3 regions of the Vibrio sp. R10-SG3-ISO3 genome follow, and region 3 is predicted to be linked to each of the others. Evidence: predicted binding sites of a transcription regulator. Region 3 holds the regulator's gene; each other region holds the start of a gene.
What was found. Region 3 encodes PurR, which represses purine synthesis genes. Its sites were predicted from a motif close to TNANGNAAACGTTTNCNTNA; they were not measured.

Region 1 (7,295 bases), 120 kb from region 3:
GCGTTATGAAAAAAGCCTCCAACGGTAGCCCGATTATTTTCGATGTGACCCATTCATTACAGATGCGTGACCCGTCTGGCGCGGCATCTGGTGGTCGTCGTGAGCAAACGGTCGAGCTTGCGAAAGCCGGCCTTGCAACCGGTATCGCCGGTTTGTTTATCGAGGCTCACCCTGATCCAGATAAGGCGCGTTGCGACGGTCCTTCTGCACTGCCGCTAGATAAACTGGAGCCTTTCTTGGCGCAAATGAAAGCCCTTGATGATTTGATTAAGGGTTTTGCGCCGATCGATATTAAATAGTCCGTCGCGAAAAACATCGATTAAGCCAGCATTTGCTGGCTTTTTTCGTTTATGGGCGGTGAACGTTGGACAATGGGTGCAAAACTGTTGGTTAAACGCTCTCTGTCGCAAAATCAAGCTTGGGAGACCATCAATAAGCTAAACGTTTGCCTGTGATCGCTTGATGCGGCCAATGAAAACTCTGTGGTTTGTTTCATCCTTTCAAGCGAAATAAAGTGATCTATACATCATAAATATGAAAACAGACTGTTGCGCAAAAACCCTTAATTTAAACTAGTTCAAGTTTTACTGTTCTCAGAGCCGTTTTTTGACTCCGTTTAACTCGTTGAGAGCACAGTAATTTCAGCAGTGGAAACCCCCAAGTTCAAAAGGTATGACAATGAAGCAACGCCTGATCGTAAAAAGCGCTATAAGCGCAGCAATTCTGGCAACTCTGGCTGGCTGTGCCACCGCACCGCAGCACGAGTGGGAAGCAGACACAACGTACAAGCTCACCGTCCTTCACACCAATGACCACCACGGTCGTTTTTGGCAGAACAAATACGGCGAGTATGGGATGGCCGCACGTAAAACTCTGATCGATGAGTTGCGTGCTGATATCACTGCACAAGGCGGCAGTGTGCTGCTGTTGTCTGGTGGTGACATCAACACTGGCGTGCCAGAATCTGACTTGCAAGACGCGGAACCCGATTTCAAAGGCATGAGCAAAATCGGCTATGATGCGATGGCGCTCGGTAACCACGAGTTTGATAACCCACTTGAGGTGTTGTTCAAGCAAAAAGAGTGGGCCAACTTTCCAATGCTGTCCGCTAACATCTACGACAAAGCAACGGGCGAGCGTATGTTCCAGGCATACCAGATGTTCAATAAGCAAGGTATTAAGATTGCCGTCATCGGTTTAACCACCGAAGATACGGCGAAAATCGGTAACCCAGAGTTTATTGGCGGCATCGATTTCCGCGACCCGAAAGAAGAAGCGAAGAAGCTGATCGCTGAGCTACAAGAAACAGAAAAGCCAGATCTGATTTTCGCTGTGACTCACATGGGCCACTACGAAGATGGTAAGCGTGGCGTGAACGCACCGGGTGATGTGGCTTTGGCTCGTTACCTAGATGAAGGTTCTCTGGATATGATTGTGGGTGGTCACTCCCAAGAGCCAGTCTGTATGGAAGCGCCAAATGTCGTGAAGAAAAACTTCGCGCCATCGGATGAGTGTAAACCGGACATGCAAAACGGCACTTACATCGTCCAAGCGCACGAATGGGGCAAATACGTCGGTCGCGCGGACTATGAGTTCCGTAACGGTGAACTGCAGATGGTGAGCTACGACCTGATTCCGGTCAACTTGAAGAAAAAAGTCAAAGTGGATGGCGAATCAAAACGCGTCTTTATCGAAGACGAGATTGCCGAAGACAGCGAACTGCTCGAGTTTTTGCGTCCTTACCAAGAGCAAGGTCAAGCTCAGTTGAATGTGAAGATCGCAGAGACCAATGGCAAGCTGGAAGGGGATCGCAATGTGGTTCGTTTCCAACAGACCAACTTAGGCCGTTTGATCGCGACCTCGCACATGCAACGTGCCAAAGCGGATTTTGCTGTGATGAACTCAGGTGGCGTGCGTGACTCGATTGAAGGCGGTGACGTGACCTACAAAGACGTGCTAACGGTTCAGCCGTTTGCCAACATTTTGACCTACACCGATATGTCTGGCCAAGAAGTGTTGGATTACCTCAACGTTGTAGCGACCAAGCCAGTGGACTCTGGCGCTTACGCTCAGTTTGCTGGCATTTCAATGACGGTGGAAAACGGTGAAGTGTCAAACGTGTTTATCGGTGGTAAACAGCTGCGTCTTGACGGCACTTACCGCTTCACAGTACCAAGCTACAATGCTGCAGGGGGCGATGGCTATCCTAAGCTGACGGACCACCCAGGTCACGTCAATACGGGCTTCGTTGATGCAGAAGTGCTCAAAGACTACCTAGAGGCGAACAGCCCAGTAGATGTAAACCAATACGCACCAGCAGGTGAGATGGTCTACAAGTAATTGACCTAACGAGCTAAATCTTATTAACTGAATGCGCAGCCTAGAGCTGCGCTTTTTTATTCTCGGAGTGTGTATGACCCCAGCCATCAATCTTGCTAAAAAACACAAAATTCCTCATCAAATACATCAGTATCAGCACGACGCGCGTGCCGAGAGTTACGGGCTCGAAGCCGCACAAGCATTAGGGCAAGATCCCAATAGCGTGTTTAAAACTCTACTGTTTTCACTCAATGGTGAGGCGAAAAACCTCGCTGTCGCTGTGATACCTGTTAACCAAAAACTCAATTTGAAGCAGGCGGCAAAAGCGGCAAAGGCTAAAAAAGCAGAGATGGCTGATCCGGCTATTGCGCAAACAGTGACAGGGTATATTGTGGGCGGAATCAGCCCGCTCGGGCAAAAGAAGCGATTGGCGACGTTTATCCATCAAAGTGCGTTGGAGCGTGACACGATCTGTGTCAGTGCAGGTAAGCGAGGGTTGGAAATCGAGTTGGAGGCGCAAGATTTGGCAAAACTGACCCAAGGCCAGTTTGCCAATCTTTGTGAAGGGTGAGCGTGGATTAGCGCGCTTCTTCCTCTTCCATTTGTGCGTTGTCGACGACGTGGTTTTCACCCAGGTCTTTTGGAAGAACCAGATTGAGCACAATCGCGACGATACCACATAGGCTCACGCCTTGGAGACTGAACTCACCGATGCCAAACGCCATACCACCAATACCGAAGACTAAGGTAATGGCAACGATGACGAGGTTACGAGATTTGTGCAAATCGACGTGATTTTTGATTAAGGTGTTCAATCCCACGGTCGCAATTGAGCCAAACAACAGAATCATGATACCGCCCATCACTGGCATAGGGATGGTTTGCAGCGCAGCGCCAAGCTTGCCGACCAACGCAAGGACAATAGCCGTCACCGCAGCGTAGGTCATGATCACAGGATTGAAGGCTTTGGTCAGCATGACCGCACCTGTCACCTCTGAGTAGGTGGTGTTGGGTGGCGCACCAAACAGTGATGCTGCCATCGTCGCGACCCCGTCCCCCGCAATCGTGCGATGAAGGCCGGGCTTTTTCAGGTAATCTTTTCCGGTGACGTTTGAAATGGCCAGCATGTCCCCAACGTGCTCTACCGCTGGCGCGATGGCAACGGGAATCATAAATAGAATGGCGTTAATGTTAAATTCAGGCGCCGTGAAGTTTGGTAGCGCAAACCATGCCGCTTCTTTGACGGGCGTGAAATCGACAATGCCGTAGCCCAAGCTCAGGCAGTATCCCACCACAATGCCCCCCAAAATAGGGGTGAGCTTGAGGAAGCCTTTGGCAAAGACACTCAGTAGAATCGTGGTGAGCAGTGAAACAGAAGAGATCACTAGCGCCGCTTGTCCATCAATCAGTTGCGTGCCATCGCCCCCTTTACCCAGTGCCATATTGACGGCGACGGGCGCCAATCCAAGACCAATCACCATAATGACCGGCCCAACCACAACGGGAGGCAGCAATTTATGGATAATCTCAACCCCACGAAGTTTGATTAGACCACCCAGTGCGACATACACCAAGCCAGCGGCCATCAAACCACCCATAGTGGCTGGTACACCCCAGGTTTGTACTCCGTAAAGGATAGGGGCGATAAAAGCGAAGGAGGAGGCGAGGAAGATGGGAACAGAGCGGCGAGTCATTAATTGAAAGAGTAAGGTACCAAGGCCAGCACCGAAGAGGGCAACGCTAGGGTCGAGTCCCGTCAGCAGCGGGACGAGAACCAGGGCCCCAAACGCAACAAACAGCATTTGTGCGCCTTGAATGGCATTTTTCATGTCGTCATTCCTTTGTAAAGCGGATAGTTTCGGTCTAGTACATAGCGATAGAGCATGGGTACTAAAAATAAAATCGCGAGATTTTAACATTAAAGCAAACGATTGCAATCTGAGCTTGATCAAATATTGCTCGTTTGAATAGGCAGGTGAACTGTGTTTACTCGGTGCTTTGCTATTTTAATCCGTGCGTTGCTGTTTCACTCCGAGAGTGGCTACGAGGAGAGTGTTAGCCATATCGCGCTTGCTGCTGCCAACCGACCGGGAAAGTTGCCCCGCAGCGGATAGTTGCTTATCATCGCTGTTTGTGAATTTGATTAGATGTAGGAAATGTATGCGCCGTTTAGCTTTACTCGCGCTCGGACTGATGGGTTTGCCAGCGATGGCCTTGACCAATGTGGATCTTTACCGAGCTGAAATCGTCATCGATCAAAGCGAGAATAACGCCGATACCCGAGCTCGTGAAGCAGGGATGAAGCAAGTCATCATTCGCGCGTCTGGCGATCCGCAAGCTGCGGATAACGAAGTTGTCAAGAAGGCTCTCTCTCAGAGCGCTCAGTACGTTTCTCAACTCGGCTACGGCAAAATCGGTGAGGAGACCTCACTGCGCATGTCGTTTAGCGGCCCTCATATTCGTTCTCTACTCAGTCAAGCGCAATTGCCGCTTTGGCCAGCAACACGTGCGAACGTTTTAGTCTGGATGGTGGAAGAGACGCCCTACGATCGCACCATCATCTGGGAGCACTCTCGCTCTGAGACACTGGTCAACTTGCAGCAGCAAGCGCGAGAGCGAGGCTTGCCTGTTACGGTACCGGTTGGCGATTTTGATGACGTTACCGGAGTGGCTGTCTCAGACTTGTGGGGCGGCTTTATTCAGCCAGTGGGTCAAGCGAGTCAGCGCTACCCAGTTGATGCTGTCTTAGTGGTGAAAGTGCAAGGCGAATCACTACGTTGGACGTTATACGATCAAAAGCCAGCGACCATAGGGGTGACTCGTCAAGCACCGATTAGCGGCGCCAATAATGGTGCAGATGCGGCGAATAAAATGATCAACCAAATCAGCGACTACTACGCGAAAAAGAGTGCGGTGCTGGTGGCGAGTGAGTCTTCTGAGTCCGTGAAAGCACGCTTTATTGAACTCAATGACGCGATGGGCTTTTTCCAACTTGAGAATAAACTCAAGGCACTGAGCTCAGTCGCCTCGTTAGACATCATCAAAATTCAAGGCAATCAGGTGACCTTTGATGTCCACTTGCTTGCCAGTGTTGAAGAGTTTGAGCAGCAGGTCTCTGCACTCGAAGTGACGCAACTGGAGACTCAGTTTATTCAAACTGAACCCGAGGTAGGGGAGCTCACGCCAACGTTGCCAGTGCAAGGCAGCGATGAGCTCAATCAGCCTAGCGATACGATGACGGCCGATTCAACTCTGGTGGAGACAGAGAGCTCGCTGGCGGCTTCAGCCCCGCTTATTCAGACTGAAACGGTGCTGCTTTTCCAGTGGCAAGGTAAACCGTATCAACCTGAGCCGCTACTGATCCAGCCAGACAGTGACGTCTCTGCCAACGAAGCTGTGGCAGAGACTGAAGGTGTGGAGATGGAACCTATTGAGGTAGTAGAGTAAACCACATCAAGATTTGAGATGAGAAAGGGGCTGGATGATCCGCCCCTTTTGTCGTTTTTACCCGGAATATAAGTGTGAGTTGGCTAGATGGGTGACCATCAACGTGACCTTATCCCTCGGACTTATCTTCAGCGCCGAACTTAGCACGCTCTTCTTTTTCCACTTTGGACAATCTTTTTAGTTTCATGCCCAACTCTTGTCCCCGTGCTCGTGCATAAAGAATGTTGCCAGCAAACGCGAGACTGGTGAGTAGCAGTTCAACCAGTGCTAAATAACGTTCGCCGTCGTCAATCCAAAGGATGGTCAAAGCGTGCAGGAAGTAGAGCATTAAAACAAAGTTTGCCCATGCGTGTGTATACGGTTTGCCGGCCAAAATCCCGGGCATAGGCAGCAGCAGTGGGATAGCCCAAGCAATCGCGAGTGTGGTGCTGTTGAGGTGAGGGTGAGGCGATAACGATAATTGCCACAGTCCAATCCAAGCGAGCAGCGCCAGATTGCCAAGCAGCGCCATGAAACGGTATCGTTTTGTGGTCGCTTGCATCTCTTGCATGGTTAGAGTTCCTTTAATTGACGTGCGCAGCGGGCCAGACGTTTGCCGACTTGCTGAGCTAATGCTATTTCGTCTTGCGACAAGGTGCGTGGTTGATGTGTCGTGACCGCACTGGCGCCATAAGGCGTGCCTCCAGAGCGTGTGGCATGCAGAGCTGGCTCAGAATAAGGAATCCCCAAAATCAACATCCCGTGGTGCAGTAGCGGCAACATCATAGACTGCAAGGTGGTTTCTTGGCCGCCGTGCATGGATGAGGATGCGGTGAAGACACAAGCGGGCTTATCAATCAGATCGCCCGCTAGCCATAATGGTGTCGTTTTATCCCAAAAGTGCTTTAACGCGCCAGCCATATTGCCAAACCATACAGGGCTGCCCATCGCCAGCCCCGCGCAGTTTTTCAACTCGTCCAGAGTAATAATGGGATCGAGGGGATCATCGCCGCTCTCTATTTCGTTGACGGTGCGAAGCAACGCTTCACAACCGTCAATCGACTCAATGCCTCGCGCAATCTGCTGTGCGAGAGAGCGGGTTGCACCGTGTCGACTGTAGTAGAGGACAATCAGGCGGCAGCTCATAGTAGCTCAAGCACCTGCTCTGGTGGTCGGCCATGTTTGGCATGACCTTTGTTGACAACAATTGGTCGCTCAATCAACTTCGGATGTTCCGCCATTGCGCGAAACAGGGTTTCATCGTCGGCATCGGCCAGTTGCAGCTCTTTGTAAATCTCTTCTTTGGTGCGCATCATGTCACGAACTTCAGAGAAGCCGAGTTGGCTAAAGAGCGTCTTGAGTTCATCGACATTTGGGGTTTGCTCAAGATATTTGACGATGTGTGGCTCAACACCGTTTTCTTCCAATAGCGCCAGTGTTTGACGGCTTTTTGAGCAGCGAGGGTTGTGATAAATCACGACAGACATAGTCTTTCTCCATTATTGTTATCGTTAGATCTTGTGTTATTGCAGCGCCATAAAGCGATCACG
Region 2 (7,295 bases), on a different contig from region 3:
TGTTTACTTTATAAGTCGATAGGGGCTTTTCATTTTTCCACCAACATCCTCTGACTTCACCCAACAGCCCCACCACTGCTCTGACCTTTAAATAAAATTAGACTATCCCCTCCAGCCTAACCTTTTGATTTATTTTGGAACGCACTCTCTTAGCACTCGTTAATGACAATAAACTAAACTATTAAGTCACTTGCCCTAAGGTAATGGGATGTCAAAAGGGCGGCCTTGATGCCGCCCTTGTTGTGTCTGCAATAGCAATAATGGCGATGGCAGCCATATGTCCGCGATTATAAAAGCACCAAATACGCCATAAACAGCCCAGACAGCACATAAATGACTGGGTGAACCTGCTTGGCTTTGCCTGCTACCACCATGCTAAAGGCGTAGCTGATAAAGCCCATCGCCATGCCGTTGGCCGGTGAGAAGCTCAGTACGGTGAACATGATGGTGAAAAACGCCGCGATGCGAGACTCTTTTTGCTCCCAGCGGATTTGGCCAAGGCGACCAATCATGTAGATGCCGACCACCACCATCGCCGGGGCGACCATGGCCGCAGAGAAGATGGAAAAAAGCGGGTAGAGGAACAGCGACACCAAGAAGAGCCCCGCAACCACCACCGCAGCCAGGCCGGTTTTCGCGCCTTGCGCAGAGGCAATGCCCGATTCTGAGAATGCGGTGACTGAAGTCGTACCCAGCACAGAGCCAATCACGGTGCCGCCTGCGTCCGCAACCAGCGCCGAGCGCGCGTTCGGCACTTTGCCATCTTTGTCGATGATGCCCGCATCTCGGCCGACGCCAACAATGGTGCTGAGGCCATCAAAGAAATCGACAATCAAGAAAATCACCACAATAAACAGCAGATCAAACAGCTTGTCGGCCGTCAGCCCTGAGAAATTGAAGATGGCGCCAACGCTGCCCGACAGGCTTGGCGGCGCAGCCACTAGGCTCTCTGGGATGGGGGCGTTTTGCGTCCCTAGCATCCAGTCGGCCACAACGGTCAGCACAATCGCCGATACAAACGAGATAAAGGTCGCCAGTTTGATGTCACGAATCATGCAGCCGAGCGCGATAAAGATACTGATGTAGGCAATGATGACTTGCGGGTCATTGATTTTGCCCATGCTGACCAAAATGATCGGGTTCGAGACGATGATGCCGGCGTTTTTCAGGCCCAAAAAGGCGATAAACAGACCAAGCGATACGGTGATCGCCAATTTGAGATCTTCTGGAATAGACTCAATCATCGCCTTGCGAATATGGGTCATCGACAAAATCAGATAGAGCACACCAGAGAAGAAGATCCCCAGCAGCGCTTCGTGCCACACCAGCGCCACTGAGCCGCTCAGCAGCATGCCTTTAAAGAAGCCGTTCATGCTCATGCCTGGCGCGAGCATGACTGGGTAGTTACCAAACACACCCATGATCAGCGTGGCCGCTGCCGCCGCCAGTGCTGTGGCGGTAAAAATCGCGCCGCGATCCATGCCTGGGATGTCACCCAAAATCGCGGGGTTAACCGCCAAGATGTAACTCATCGCCAAAAAAGTAATAAATCCAGCGTACAGCTCCGTGCCTAGGGTCGATTTGCGCGCAGAGATATGAAAAGTGGATTCAAGCCACCCAGCGTTGGCTGAGCGTGGAAGTGCAGTGTCAGAACTCACAATACAACCTATCGGTAGATAAATAAGAGGGCCATAGCCCATCGCCAGCAGCAATGCCCGCAACAAGCCAAACGTTTGCGCGAATTGTAATGAGATGGGAACGGATTTCAACTGGTTTGGAAAAAGTGGGTGGTGGGTGGTGGGTGGTGGGTGGTGGGTGGTGGGTGGTGGGTGGTGGGTGGTGGGTGGTGGGTGGTGGGTGGTGGGTGGTGGGTGGTGGGTGGTGGGTGGTGAAATTTTGATGGATGAAAGGACCATGTCAAGAACATTCCCCCAACCTAATACCCATTACCCCTAACCCATTACCTATCCCCCCTTACCCATCACCCCTTACCCACCTCCCCCCTAGTCACTCCCCCCGATCCATGCTACTCTTCGCCTCCCTTTTTCTGGCCGAATTTTCGCCACCGATGTTGAGAGAAATCGCGCTCTTGACTGACGTTATGCCCGCGGTCAGTGCTATCTTTAATACATCGAATCTTATGGTGGACGTAACCTTATGGCCAAAGGCACCCTATACATTGTTTCTGCGCCCAGCGGCGCGGGTAAATCGAGCTTGATTTCAGCCATGCTGGAAACCAACCCTACCTACGCAATGAAAGTGTCCGTGTCGCACACGACACGTGGCATGCGCCCGGGTGAGCAAGATGGCGTGCACTACCACTTTGTGCAAAAAGAGCAGTTTGAAGCGCTGATCGAACAAGGTGCGTTTTTGGAATACGCGGAAGTGTTTGGCAACTACTACGGCACCTCTCGCCCGTGGATTGAGCAAAACCTCGATAAAGGCATCGACGTCTTCCTCGACATTGACTGGCAAGGCGCGCGTCAAATTCGTGAGCAAATGCCACAAGCTAAGAGCTTGTTCATCCTGCCGCCGTCAAACGGTGAGTTGGAACGTCGCCTGAACGCACGCGGCCAAGACAGTGAAGCGGTGATCGCAAAACGCATGGCGGAAGCGAAATCGGAAATTTCTCACTACAACGAATACGACTACGTGATCATCAATGATGATTTCGATAACGCGCTGATGGACTTTAAAGCCATCATTCGCGCCGAACGCCTCAAGCAAGATAAGCAAGCCCTCAAGTACAAAGGCATGCTGGATGCGTTGTTGAAATAAGAATCTAGACTATTCTCTACGAGATCTTGTATAATTTCTCGTCATACAAAATTTTAGTTAACTATTTGGAGTCCTTATGGCACGCGTAACTGTTCAAGACGCTGTTGAAAAAGTTGGCAACCGTTTCGACCTAGTTCTCATTGCGGCTCGCCGCGCTCGTCAAATGCAAACTGGCGGCAAAGATTCACTGGTGCCAGAAGAGAACGATAAGCCAACGGTTATCGCTCTGCGCGAAATCGAAGAAAGCCTTATCACAAAAGAGATCCTAGATGCGCGTGAGCGTCAAGAGCAGCAAGAGCAAGAAGCCGCTGAACTTGCCGCTGTTAGCAGCATTGCTCACGGTCGATAATCCTCTTCATCACACTCTGCCGGGCCTAAAATTTGTATCTATTCGATAGCCTCAAAGACGTTGCCCAAGAATACCTAACAGAGCCTCAAATTGAGGCTCTGCGTCAATCTTATGTGGTAGCGAAAGATGCCCATGAAGGGCAAACCCGCTCAAGCGGGGAACCATACATCATCCACCCTGTTGCTGTTGCTCGTATCTTGGCGGAAATGCGCCTGGATATTGAAACCCTCCAAGCCGCCCTTTTGCACGATGTCATCGAAGATTGTGATGTCACCAAAGAGCAGCTAGAAGAGAAGTTTGGCAACACCGTCGCAGAACTGGTCGATGGCGTCTCTAAGCTGGATAAGCTCAAGTTTCGTGATCGCAAGGAAGCTCAGGCTGAGAACTTTCGTAAGATGGTCCTTGCGATGGTGCAAGACATCCGCGTCATTTTGATCAAACTGGCAGACCGCACGCACAACATGCGCACGCTCGGCGCACTGCGCCCAGACAAAAAGCGTCGCATCGCACGCGAAACCCTCGAAATCTACTCACCCTTAGCGCATCGCTTGGGTATCCATAATATTAAAACCGAACTGGAAGAGCTCGGTTTTGAAGCGCTCTACCCCAACCGCTATCGCGTGTTAAAAGAGGTCGTCAAGGCCGCTCGCGGTAACCGTAAAGAGATGATTCAACGCATCCACACCGAAATTGAAGGCCGACTGGAAGAAGTGGGCCTGTCTGCGCGTGTGGTGGGGCGTGAGAAAAACCTCTTCTCCATCTACAACAAGATGAAGACCAAAGAGCAGCGCTTTCACACCATTATGGACATCTACGCGTTTCGTGTGGTGGTGGACACCGCTGACACTTGCTATCGCGTACTGGGCCAAGTGCACTCGCTCTACAAGCCTCGCCCGGGGCGTATGAAAGATTACATTGCGGTGCCGAAAGCGAACGGCTATCAGTCTTTGCATACCTCGATGGTCGGCCCACACGGCGTGCCTGTCGAAGTGCAAATTCGCACCGAAGATATGGATCAGATGGCGGACAAAGGGGTCGCAGCACACTGGTCTTACAAAGGCAATGGCGAGCGTACCGGCACCACCGCGCAAGTCAAAGCGCAGCGCTGGATGCAGAGCCTGCTTGAGCTCCAACAAAGCGCGGGCAACTCGTTCGAATTTATTGAAAACGTCAAATCGGATCTCTTCCCAGATGAGATTTACGTCTTCACCCCAAAAGGGCGCATCGTGGAGCTGCCTGTCGGCGCCACTGCGGTCGATTTTGCGTATGCCGTGCATACCGATGTCGGCAACACCTGTGTCGGCGCGCGCGTCGATCGCAACCCTTACCCTCTCAGCAAAGCGCTGAAAAACGGCCAGACGATTGAGATCATCAGCGCACCGGGCGCCCGTCCGAATGCAGCATGGCTCAACTACGTCGTGACCTCACGTGCGCGCACCAAGATTCGTCAAGTGCTGAAAACCATGCGCCGTGAAGAGTCGATTACCCTTGGCCGCCGATTGCTCAATCACGCCTTGGGTGATTTGTCGGTTTCCGACATCAATGAAGAGAACATCAATCACGTCTTGAGCGATCTGAAAATCAAATCCCTCAATGATCTGCTCGCCGCTATCGGTTTGGGTGAGTTGATGAGTATTGTCATCGCCCGCAGACTGCTTGGCGACGCCGATGAGCTCACCGAAGTCATCAACACCGACGGCAAGCCGAAGAAGAAGCTGCCGATCCGCGGCGCAGAAGGCATCTTGCTGACGTTTGCCAACTGTTGTCATCCGATTCCGGACGATCACATCATTGCTCACGTCTCTCCGGGTCGAGGACTGGTGGTGCATCGTGAGACGTGCCCGAATGTGCGCAACCACGAAAAAGAGCCAGATAAGTACATGGCGGTGGAGTGGTCAGACGATTACGATCAAGAGTTTATCGCCGAGCTGCGTGTCGATGTGCAAAACCGTCAAGGCGCCCTCGCGGAACTGACCAACGTCATTTCACAAACCGGCTCCAACATTCACGGTCTCTCGACCGAAGAGCGTGACGGGCGTTTGTACACAGTGACTGTGGTGCTCACCACCAAAGATCGTGTCCACCTAGCGGGCATCATGCGCAAGATTAAAGCCATGCCGCACACGCTCAAAGTGCGACGTAGAAAGTACTGATCCCCATCCAAATCAGAAAGCGGTCTTTAGGGCCGCTTTCTTTATCATCCATTTTTGATCACCATATTCTTTATCAACTAAGCCCTAACACCATGAATTTAGAACGTTACCAACGCATTCAAGAAGTGTTAAAAGCGCGCCAAGCGGATTTGACCCTTTGCCTCGAAGAAGTCCACAAGCCCAATAACGTCTCGGCGGTGATCCGCAGCGCCGACGCCACCGGCATTCACAAAGTGCACGCGGTTTGGCCTGATAAAATGCGCACCTTAAGCCACACGTCGGCGGGCGCGCGCAACTGGGTGGAAGTGGAAACGCACGACACCATTGAAGACGCGATGGGTGAGCTCAAACGTCAAGGCATGCAAGTGCTGGTCACCAATCTCTCAGAGACGGCGGTCGATTTTCGTCAGATTGATTACACCAAACCGACGGCGGTGATCCTCGGCAGTGAAAAAATCGGCGCGTCAGAGCAAGCCAAAGCGCTCGCCGACCAAGACATCATCATCCCTATGGTCGGTATGGTGCAATCGCTCAATGTCTCGGTCGCCAGCGCAGTGATTCTCTATGAAGCCCAGCGCCAACGCCAAGCCGCTGGCATGTACGACAACGCACAAAGCGCCCTGCCCGCCGAGACCATCCACCGCATCCTCTTTGAGCGCGGCCACCCCGTGCTCGCCAAAGTCGCCAAACGCAAACAGCTCCCTTACCCTCCCCTCGACGAGCAAGGCCAAATCGTCGCGGATAAAGAGTGGTGGGCGCAGATGCAGAGTAGGTAGGTAGGTAGGTAGTGCCTAGTTTCTAGTTCCTAGTGCCTAGAGGACGGAATTTCTAGGAACTAGGCACTAGGAACTCCCCCTCTTTACTGTACAAAAACACAGATAAATGCTTAACTATCCCCATCATTAATCATTGCGTGAGCGAAGCTATGTCCCAACTTTTGTCGGCTATTCCACTGACCTCTCTGGCGGGTGTCGGGGCGAAAGTGGCAGAGAAATTGGCCAAAGTCGGGCTGCTGTCGGTGCAGGATTTACTGTTTCACTTGCCGCTGCGCTATGAAGACCGCACTCGGGTCTACCCCATTGTTAAACTGCACGCAGGGCTATGGGCGGCGGTGCAGGGCAAAGTGATGAGTGTCGATACCTTGTTTGGCAAACGCAAAATGTTGGCGGTCAAACTCAGTGATGGCAACGGCACCCTCACACTGCGCTTTTTTAACTTCACCGCTGGGATGAAAAATCAATTCGCGGAAGGCAAAACGGTGCATGCTTATGGGGAAATCAAACGCGGCAGCTACGGGTTAGAGATTGTCCATCCGGATTACAAGTTTTACACGCCGCAGCAACCGGTTGAGACGGAGCCGAGTTTAACGCCCGTCTACCCAACCACCGATGGCCTGCGCCAACTCACCCTGCGTAACCTGACAGAACAAGCGCTCGCATTGCTCGATAAATCGGCGGTGCAAGAGCTGCTCCCTGCCGGGCTCTATGATAGCCAAATCACCCTCAATCAAGCGCTGCACACCATTCATCGCCCACCACCGAACATCAATCTGGAACAGTTTGATGAGGGCAAACACCCGGCGCAAGTGCGCCTCATCATGGAAGAGCTACTGGCGCAAAACCTATCAATGCTCGCGGTGCGAAGCCAAGGGCAAAAAGAGGCGGCGATCGCGCTGCCGCCGAGTCAAACGCTGAAACAACAGCTATTGGACGCCCTGCCGTTCTCTCCGACCAATGCTCAGCGCCGCGTCGTAGAAGAGATTGAGAACGACCTCGCCAAGCCACACCCGATGATGCGGTTGGTGCAAGGGGATGTCGGCTCAGGCAAAACCTTGGTCGCGGCACTGGCTGCCGTGCGCGCCTTGGAGCAAGGCAAACAAGTGGCCTTGATGGCGCCCACCGAACTGCTGGCAGAGCAGCATGCATTAAACTTTAGCCAATGGTTTGAGCCAATGGGCATTCAAGTCGGCTGGCTGGCGGGCAAGCTCAAAGGCAAAGCCAAGCAGACCCAACTCG
Region 3 (7,295 bases):
AACTTCTGTTGGGAAAAAGCGGCGGGTGAGTACATCGAACTCTACCACAGTGCTTTAAGCGCCTAACACTAGGTCATTGAATTGCGGACGCTATTTTTTAGTCTGTTCGCGTAAAGACGACAATAGGTCCGCATAAAGAAAGCGCCTGAGGGGTTTTGTGCTTGCACAGTCTCACGGCGCTTTCATTTTTTCTAACATTTCCGATTGCACTAAAGTGGCGGTTTTCGTTTATGCTAAACAAAAACACGGGCGCTTTTGTGTTACCCTGCGCCCTGAATTGTGTGACGATAACGGTTATTTTTCGACTATGACTCAAAGCTTGCTATTCCATAAGACTTTTAAACACCCCACTAGCGATGAGTGGGTGGTCTTTGTGCATGGCGCAGGCGGCAGCTCATCGATTTGGTTTAAACAGATCAAAGCCTACAAGCAGCATTTTAATTTGCTGCTGATTGATTTGCGCGGCCATGGAAAATCGAACCAGCTGATTAAGGAGATCATTGCCAATCGCTACACCTTTAAAGAGGTCACATTAGACATCTTAAAAGTGCTCGATCACCTAAAGATTCAGTCGGCACATTTTGTCGGCATGTCGCTTGGAACCATCATCGTCCGTAACTTAGCGGAGCTAGCGACTGGGCGCGTAAAAACCATGGTGTTAGGTGGCGCCGTCACACGACTCAACACACGCTCTCAAGTACTGGTGAAGTTGGGCAATCTGTGTAAACACATTGTGCCCTACATGTGGCTCTATCGACTGTTTGCCTACATTGTGATGCCGCAGCGAGCACAAAAAGAGTCGCGGCATATGTTTATCCGCGAAGCGAAGAAGTTGTGCCAAAAGGAGTTCAAGCGTTGGTTTATTTTGACCGCAGAGGTGAACCCTCTGATGCGCTACTTCAAAGACCGCGAGTTACCCATTCCTACGCTCTATCTGATGGGTGAAAAAGACTACATGTTCATCACCCCTGTGAAAGAGATGGTCTCAGCACATACGCTCAGTGAGCTGCATGAAATTCCTGACTGTGGCCATGTGTGTAATGTTGAGCGCCCAGATGAGTTTAACGATCACTCCATCGCCTTCATTCAGCAACACCTCACTGCTTAATCTCGGTTGACTCCAAGCACACTCAAGTTGGTTTGGTGTGCTCGCACTGCCAACATAACTGAAAATGGTCGTCATTTTCTTCTTGGCAAGTCGGGCAAACCCAAACCATGTTGTCGGGGGTGTCCTGTTGGAAATCATCAATCAGCGCGAGTGCCGCCTGCTTCTGTTCTGGGCGAGTTAACCAAACGTACGGGCTGGCCTCTTCGCCAAACGGAATCTCTCCTTGCAAGCCGAACAAACCTTCACCTCTCACCTCACAGGCTATTCCTTCGCTGCGTAACATTTCACACACGATGTGTGCTTGTGGTGGGGTTGTAGCAATAAAGATTTTCAAGACGCTTGTCCATTGGATTGCGGTGACGCTTTGAGTTTGGCCATCACCCATTTAGCAATGATTGGGAATACCCCGAGCAACGCAAAAGAGGCGAGTACTGTTGGGGAGACGATGCCTGACAAACTGTCGATTTGCGCTAGCTGGGTCCCGGCGTTGAGGTAGACGGCCGTACCCGGCAACATACCCAGTTGACTGACCAGATAGAAGCGCGCGATGGTGATGGGCGTAAGACCCATCAAGAGGTTGATCAAAAAGAATGGGAATACCGGGATAAGGCGCAGTGAGAAGAGATAAAACGCACCATCTTTTTCGACCCCTTGATTAATTGTCGCGAGCTTATCGCCAAACTTGCTTTGTACCCACTCTTTGAGTAGAAAGCGGCTGCTTAAAAACGCCAATGTGGCACCTATAGTACTGGCAAAAGAAACGAGCAATAAACTGGTCCAAAAGCCAAACAGCGCAGCGCCAAGCAAGGTGACAACGGCCGCTCCAGGGATCGAGAAGGCGGTGATAGCGACATAGGCGAAGAAGTAACTCAGCGCGGCGAGGGCAAAGTGGGCGTCAATGATTTCAGCCAGCGCTTGCTGCTGGGCTTTGGCGTTATCAAGTGTCAGGTATTGACCAAAGTTTGCGCCTAAAAACACAATCAGAGCGAGCAAACCAATACCTAAAAGCAGTTTCTTGTTCATATGGATCCCTTTGAAAACATCATCATTGATCATTGTTAGATATGAACCAAAAAGCCAGTAAAAAATTTCGCCCTAAAGGGAAAAATACGTTGGATTCTATGACGAAGGAATGGAAACGCTAGAAAAGCATCGGCTAAAAACGTCTCAAGCCAGCGGTGTTGGGCTGGCTTGAGACGGGGATTGGAATTACTGAACGCTATCGCTGACTAGCTTTGCAGCTGATTCAGGAGCTCGTCGCGTCTTGCTTGAGGGACCACAGACCAGTGCGTGCCTTTAATTGCCCCCTCAAGTGCCCACAGCAGGTCGATGCTGACGTCGGCAGAGTGTGTGGAACGAATCGCTTTATACGCTTCCACTGCGCCCGTCTGCTCCAAACGGGAGACACTGTCGATACCCGCTTTCTTGAGCATTCGCTCGGTCGCTAGACGCAAGTTCGGCAGATCTTTCAGGCGCGTTGGTCTGGCGTTGGTTTGACGCTGCTTGTCTTTGTTGGCCGCCTCTAGTGCAGTGTTTGCCATCGCAATAGTCTGAGCGACATCCTGATCCCAGTCATGGCCAAGGGCGTAGTATTTGGTGACCACAGGGAAACCACGCTTTTTATACACGTATGGCTCGAGTCCCTGAGCATTAAACTGTTGGGCCAACGAGTCGTCGGCGCGTATGTGAAGTTTGTCATTTACCACGAGGGCAAACATGGTGTCATCAGCGAAGATTCCGAATCCACCAAACATTGAGCGAGACTTGATCTTGCCCAATGGTTCAAACAATCCCATTGAGTCTTTTAAAATTGGTTTATCCATGCTGTTATTCTCGGTGTATTACAATACGCCACCAAATTCAGGTCCGAGAGATTAGCAAAAATATGCAGGTTTTGTGTCAGTAGGGTGTCATTCTGGCTCATAAAAGAATAATCCTACTCACGGTGTGAGCGCATAATGCGCGCGCAACGTTTAACTCATTGTATTCTTTGCTTTTGATAAAGAATTACGAAGTGCACATTTGCCATCGGCAACCCCGCTACCAAGCAGTCATCAACGTTGAAATAGTTGAGTGGCTGCAACAGGCCGGAAGCTTTGCGTCCCATCCTTTCGAAATGGTTTGCCCTGTTCGTGGCATTCGTCGAACATAATAAGCATAAATAATTTATGGGCTAAACATCACGTTTTGATGGGTTAAATGTGATCTTAGTTCATAAAATAGAGGGGTGTTACCGAGAGAATAAAGCCCAGCGGATGAGAAGTATTCTCGCTGGGCTAGTCGATGTGATGTGCTGAACTTGTTCGTTGGTCTATTTCACCGTCGCCACGGTATCGCGCTCGACGATTTCTGGGTGCATTTCAAAAATACGTTTTTCATGCTCTTTGTCTTTAATACGTTCGAGCAAAATCTCAAATGCGTTTTTACCCACACGGCGCTTCGGCTGGTGAACCGTCGTTAGCGGTGGTGAAAAGTACTCGGCTAGCTCAATGTTGTCATAACCAATGACCGACATGTCTTCTGGAATACGAATGCCTTTTTGCTGTAAACGGCTCATCAAACCGAGCGCCATCGTATCGTTGAAACAGAATACTGCGGTTGGCTTTTCGTCCATGGCGACGATTTTGTCCGCGGCAAGCACGGCGGTATCGCACTCAAAGTTACCTTCTAAGATCCAATCTTCGTTGACGCTCAAACCCGACTCGTTCATTGCGCGCTTAAAGCCTTGGATGCGTTCTTGGCAGGCCGCTTTTTCAAAATGCCCACTCAAGCAAGCAATGCGCTTGTGGCCGTGATCAATCAGGTATTTTGTTGCGAGGTAGCCGCCTTCTTCCGAGTTGTCGATGATTTTATCGGCTTGTGAGCTTTCCGGGCCCCAATCCATCACCACCTTAGGGATGTCTTTATGACGGTCAAGCATTTCGCTCAACTCTTCGGTCAAATCTGAACACATCACTAAGATGCCATCAACGCGCTTTTCCGCCAGCATGCGAATGTAGTCACGTTGTTTCTCGTAGATGCCGCCAGTGTTACACAAGATCAAGGTGTAGCCTTGACGGTAGCAGTAGCTCTCAACCCCGTCGATCACTTCCGAGAAGAAAAGGTTGGTCGATTGAGTAACCAGCATGCCTATTGTGCGTGTCGAGTTACATTTCAGGCTGCGTGCAACGGCACTTGGGGCATAGTTCAACTCTTGAACCGCTTCCATCACTTTTTCTTGCGTGGCTTCAGCGACAAAGCGTGTTTTGTTGATCACATGGGATACAGTGGTGGTCGAGACACCCGCTAAGCGAGCGACGTCTTTAATCGTGGCCATATGGTTTTGTCCTGTCGATGACTGCCTACTATTCTATGAAAAGTTAAGTCTATAAAAGTAAAGTCTATACAAAGTTTAGAGTATGTAGACAGAAAGTATCAGAAACACAAAAACCGCCCTCAAAAAGCGGTTTGTATTTATTAGTTTTATCGTTTGCGGACCGGATTGTAGTCCGCAACGTCGATTTGGGCAAATAAAAAACCCGCCTTTGGGATCTCGCCACACCTTTTGTATGGGCTTAATCGCTATCGCCTTGCAGGTAGGCTTTATCCAATTGAATGAACGCGCACAATAGCGACGACAGCGCCGCATAGAAGCCGAATGTGTCGAGGCGCTGGCAGCGCTCGGCAAACCTCTCAATCCAAGGGAGTAGATGCTGCTCAATAAAATCGGCTTGCTCTTGGTAGGCGAGATGCGTGTCGCCTGCCGTCTGCTCTGCTGCATGAGCGCCGCGCACAATCAGGTTACCTAAAAAATCCAACTCTATCGCGAGATGATCAGAAGGTTCATTGAGCCCTGAATGCACGGCCACGCCATGTTGTTGGAGCAGAGTGTCCATCTGTTTGGCGGGCTCCCCATTGAGCAGTCCGGATTCATCTAAGTAGACAGAGGCGTAAGGCAACGCGCTGTCTCGGTCGGATTTTAAAAACAGGTCGCAATAGTCGGCTGATAGTTCCAACTGAGCATCTGGCCTGTCTTGCAATCGGTTCAATGCATCGATGAGCCTGTCTGCGGCTACGTTAAGCTCAGGGGTTTGTGCAAGTCCCGTCAGAAAGGTACGTGTGTCCACCGAATGATATTGGGCCAGCTCTTGCTCTGAGAGCTCTTTGGCAAACACGCTCGAAAACCACCAGTAGAGCTCGGCGCGTTGCTCATCAAAGGCGCGCTGCTCTTTTTCGGCGGGAGATAAAGGGTCGGAAATCTGGGCGTTAGGTGTCTCTGGCATGATGGGCTCTCAACTGAATCAGATGCCGTTAAGTCTAACGGATAAAAATGAACAGCGGTCAACCTGATTATGAGAAGAAATGGTCAAATATGGCAATTTGTGAACAGGGCAGCAAAGCTTGCTTTGCATCAATGAATCGCCAACTTTTCACCTCCCAAAGAGGACAAAGATGGAGTTGTGACTAATTATGAATAGAATAAAGCCATTGAATCAGTGTGTGAATAAGTGAGTAGAGCCGATGAGCTACCACATTTTGGTTGTTGAAGATGATGAAGTGACTCGCCGTAAATTGGCGGGCTACTTTCAAACCGAAGGGTATCAGGTGAGCCAAGCTGAGAATGGCGCGCAGATGCGCGACGTACTCAGTAGCAGTCGGGTCGATTTGGTGATGCTGGATATCAATCTGCCCAGCGAAGATGGCTTGATGCTGACACGTGAGCTGCGCAGTCAATCGGACATCGGTATTATCTTGGTTACCGGGCGTACCGACAGCATTGATAAGATTGTTGGTTTAGAAATGGGCGCGGACGATTATGTCACCAAGCCATTTGAGCTTAGGGAACTGCTCGTCAGAGTCAAGAACCTCTTGTGGCGCATCGCACTGGCTGCGGGAGCGCAAAACGCGGGCAGCGATCAGCAAGACGGCGTGGTCCGCTTTGCTGAATGGACGTTCGATATTCAGCGCCGCGCTTTGAGCCGAGGGGATGAACCGGTCAAACTGACTAAAGCAGAGTATGAGCTTTTGGTGGCGCTCTCCTCTCACCCTAACCAAGTGCTCAGCCGAGAGCGTATTCTTAATATGATCAGTCATCGTGTGGACGCACCCAATGATCGCACTATCGATGTCCTGATTCGACGCATGAGAGCGAAGATGGAGGTGGATCCAAAAAATCCGCAGATATTCGTCACCGTGCATGGCGAAGGCTACATGTTCGCCGGAGATTAACGTAGTTCGGCAATTAACGAGCGAAAATTGACGCAAAAGAAACGAAAAATCCAGGCATGCAGCCTGGATTTTTGTTTTAGGTCGAAGACGTTATCCGTCTACGCTGGCGGCCGGTTAAACGTCGCTCTGCGCAGCCTCCACCTCTAAGGCTTGCTCTTCATAATCGGACGCCCAGTCGCGGAGGTGTTGCCAAATGGTGCCCAGCGTTTCATGCCAGTAGCGCTCAGTTTGTTCGAGATATTTGCCCTTCGGCGCGTACTTCTCCCACGCTTGATCGATGTTTCTCTGCGCTAGGTAGTTGGTCGGCGCGGCGTAAGGTTTCAATCCTGCGGAGTGGAATTCATTCAGGGCACGGTTCATGTGACTGGCCGATGTGACCACCACCAACTTCTTGTTCTTAACGAACGCTGCCGCTTGGCGCGCTTCTTCCCAAGTATCTTTGGCGGTTTCGAGCAGAATGATGTCAGATTTAGAAACGCCAAGCGCCAGCGCTACTTTAGCCATCATGCGCGCATTGCTCACTTCAGAACCGGCGGCATAGCCTGAGAGAATCAGTTTAGAGCCCGGATAAATTCGCATCACACGAATCCCTTCGGTCAAACGCATTAGGCCGGCGCGACTCAGTTCTGAGGTGGGCGGAATGTCGTCGTCCACAACATGGCCGCTGCCAAGCACCATCACATAATCAATCGATTCATCGACAGGAAAAAAGGCCGAGTATTGGCGCTCGATAGGCATGAGAAGACGTGATGAAACGGGCTGGAAGGCAACGAGAAAAATGCCAACAAACGAGAAGAGAACAACGAAACATCCTGTTTTTTGTTTTCGTGTGAACATGACGAGCATGAGTCCCACAAGGCCAATGATCAGCAGGGCTGGCAAAGGCATAAGTAAAGCCGAGACGACTTTTTTCAGCTCAAACATACTTAAATAGTCCGAAAAAACACCAGTTGATTATAATTTAAGAGAAAGCCTCTTT

Region 1: AC6R1A_RS04310 (uracil-xanthine permease family protein) is a predicted target of PurR. The motif match lies at 4,239-4,258, and genes of this name have one in related genera.
Region 2: AC6R1A_RS16605 (NCS2 family permease) is a predicted target of PurR. The motif match lies at 1,722-1,741, and genes of this name have one in related genera.

The regions. Positions count from the first base shown of each region.
Region 1 is NZ_JCBDHE010000017.1:42,403-49,697, forward strand. Features, by position in the region: gene kdsA (3-deoxy-8-phosphooctulonate synthase) at 1-299, shown strand, start outside; gene ushA (bifunctional UDP-sugar hydrolase/5'-nucleotidase UshA) at 679-2,340, shown strand; gene ybaK (Cys-tRNA(Pro) deacylase) at 2,414-2,890, shown strand; gene AC6R1A_RS04310 (uracil-xanthine permease family protein) at 2,898-4,148, opposite strand; gene AC6R1A_RS04315 (DUF2066 domain-containing protein) at 4,480-5,766, shown strand; gene AC6R1A_RS04320 (DUF2069 domain-containing protein) at 5,876-6,316, opposite strand; gene wrbA (NAD(P)H:quinone oxidoreductase) at 6,319-6,891, opposite strand; gene arsC (arsenate reductase (glutaredoxin)) at 6,888-7,232, opposite strand; gene bepA (beta-barrel assembly-enhancing protease) at 7,269-7,295, opposite strand, start outside.
Region 2 is NZ_JCBDHE010000054.1:215-7,509, forward strand. Features, by position in the region: gene AC6R1A_RS16605 (NCS2 family permease) at 288-1,700, opposite strand; gene gmk (guanylate kinase) at 2,158-2,778, shown strand; gene rpoZ (DNA-directed RNA polymerase subunit omega) at 2,855-3,127, shown strand; gene spoT (bifunctional GTP diphosphokinase/guanosine-3',5'-bis pyrophosphate 3'-pyrophosphohydrolase) at 3,160-5,280, shown strand; gene trmH (tRNA (guanosine(18)-2'-O)-methyltransferase TrmH) at 5,373-6,056, shown strand; gene recG (ATP-dependent DNA helicase RecG) at 6,206-7,295, shown strand, end outside.
Region 3 is NZ_JCBDHE010000017.1:160,254-167,548, forward strand. Features, by position in the region: gene glgA (glycogen synthase GlgA) at 1-66, shown strand, start outside; gene AC6R1A_RS04860 (alpha/beta fold hydrolase) at 308-1,108, shown strand; gene AC6R1A_RS04865 (putative signal transducing protein) at 1,131-1,442, opposite strand; gene AC6R1A_RS04870 (TVP38/TMEM64 family protein) at 1,439-2,131, opposite strand; gene AC6R1A_RS04875 (TfoX/Sxy family DNA transformation protein) at 2,338-2,931, opposite strand; cyclic di-GMP riboswitch class I at 3,136-3,244, opposite strand; gene purR (HTH-type transcriptional repressor PurR) at 3,420-4,424, opposite strand; gene torD (molecular chaperone TorD) at 4,663-5,370, opposite strand; gene torR (two-component system response regulator TorR) at 5,609-6,316, shown strand; gene elyC (envelope biogenesis factor ElyC) at 6,431-7,240, opposite strand.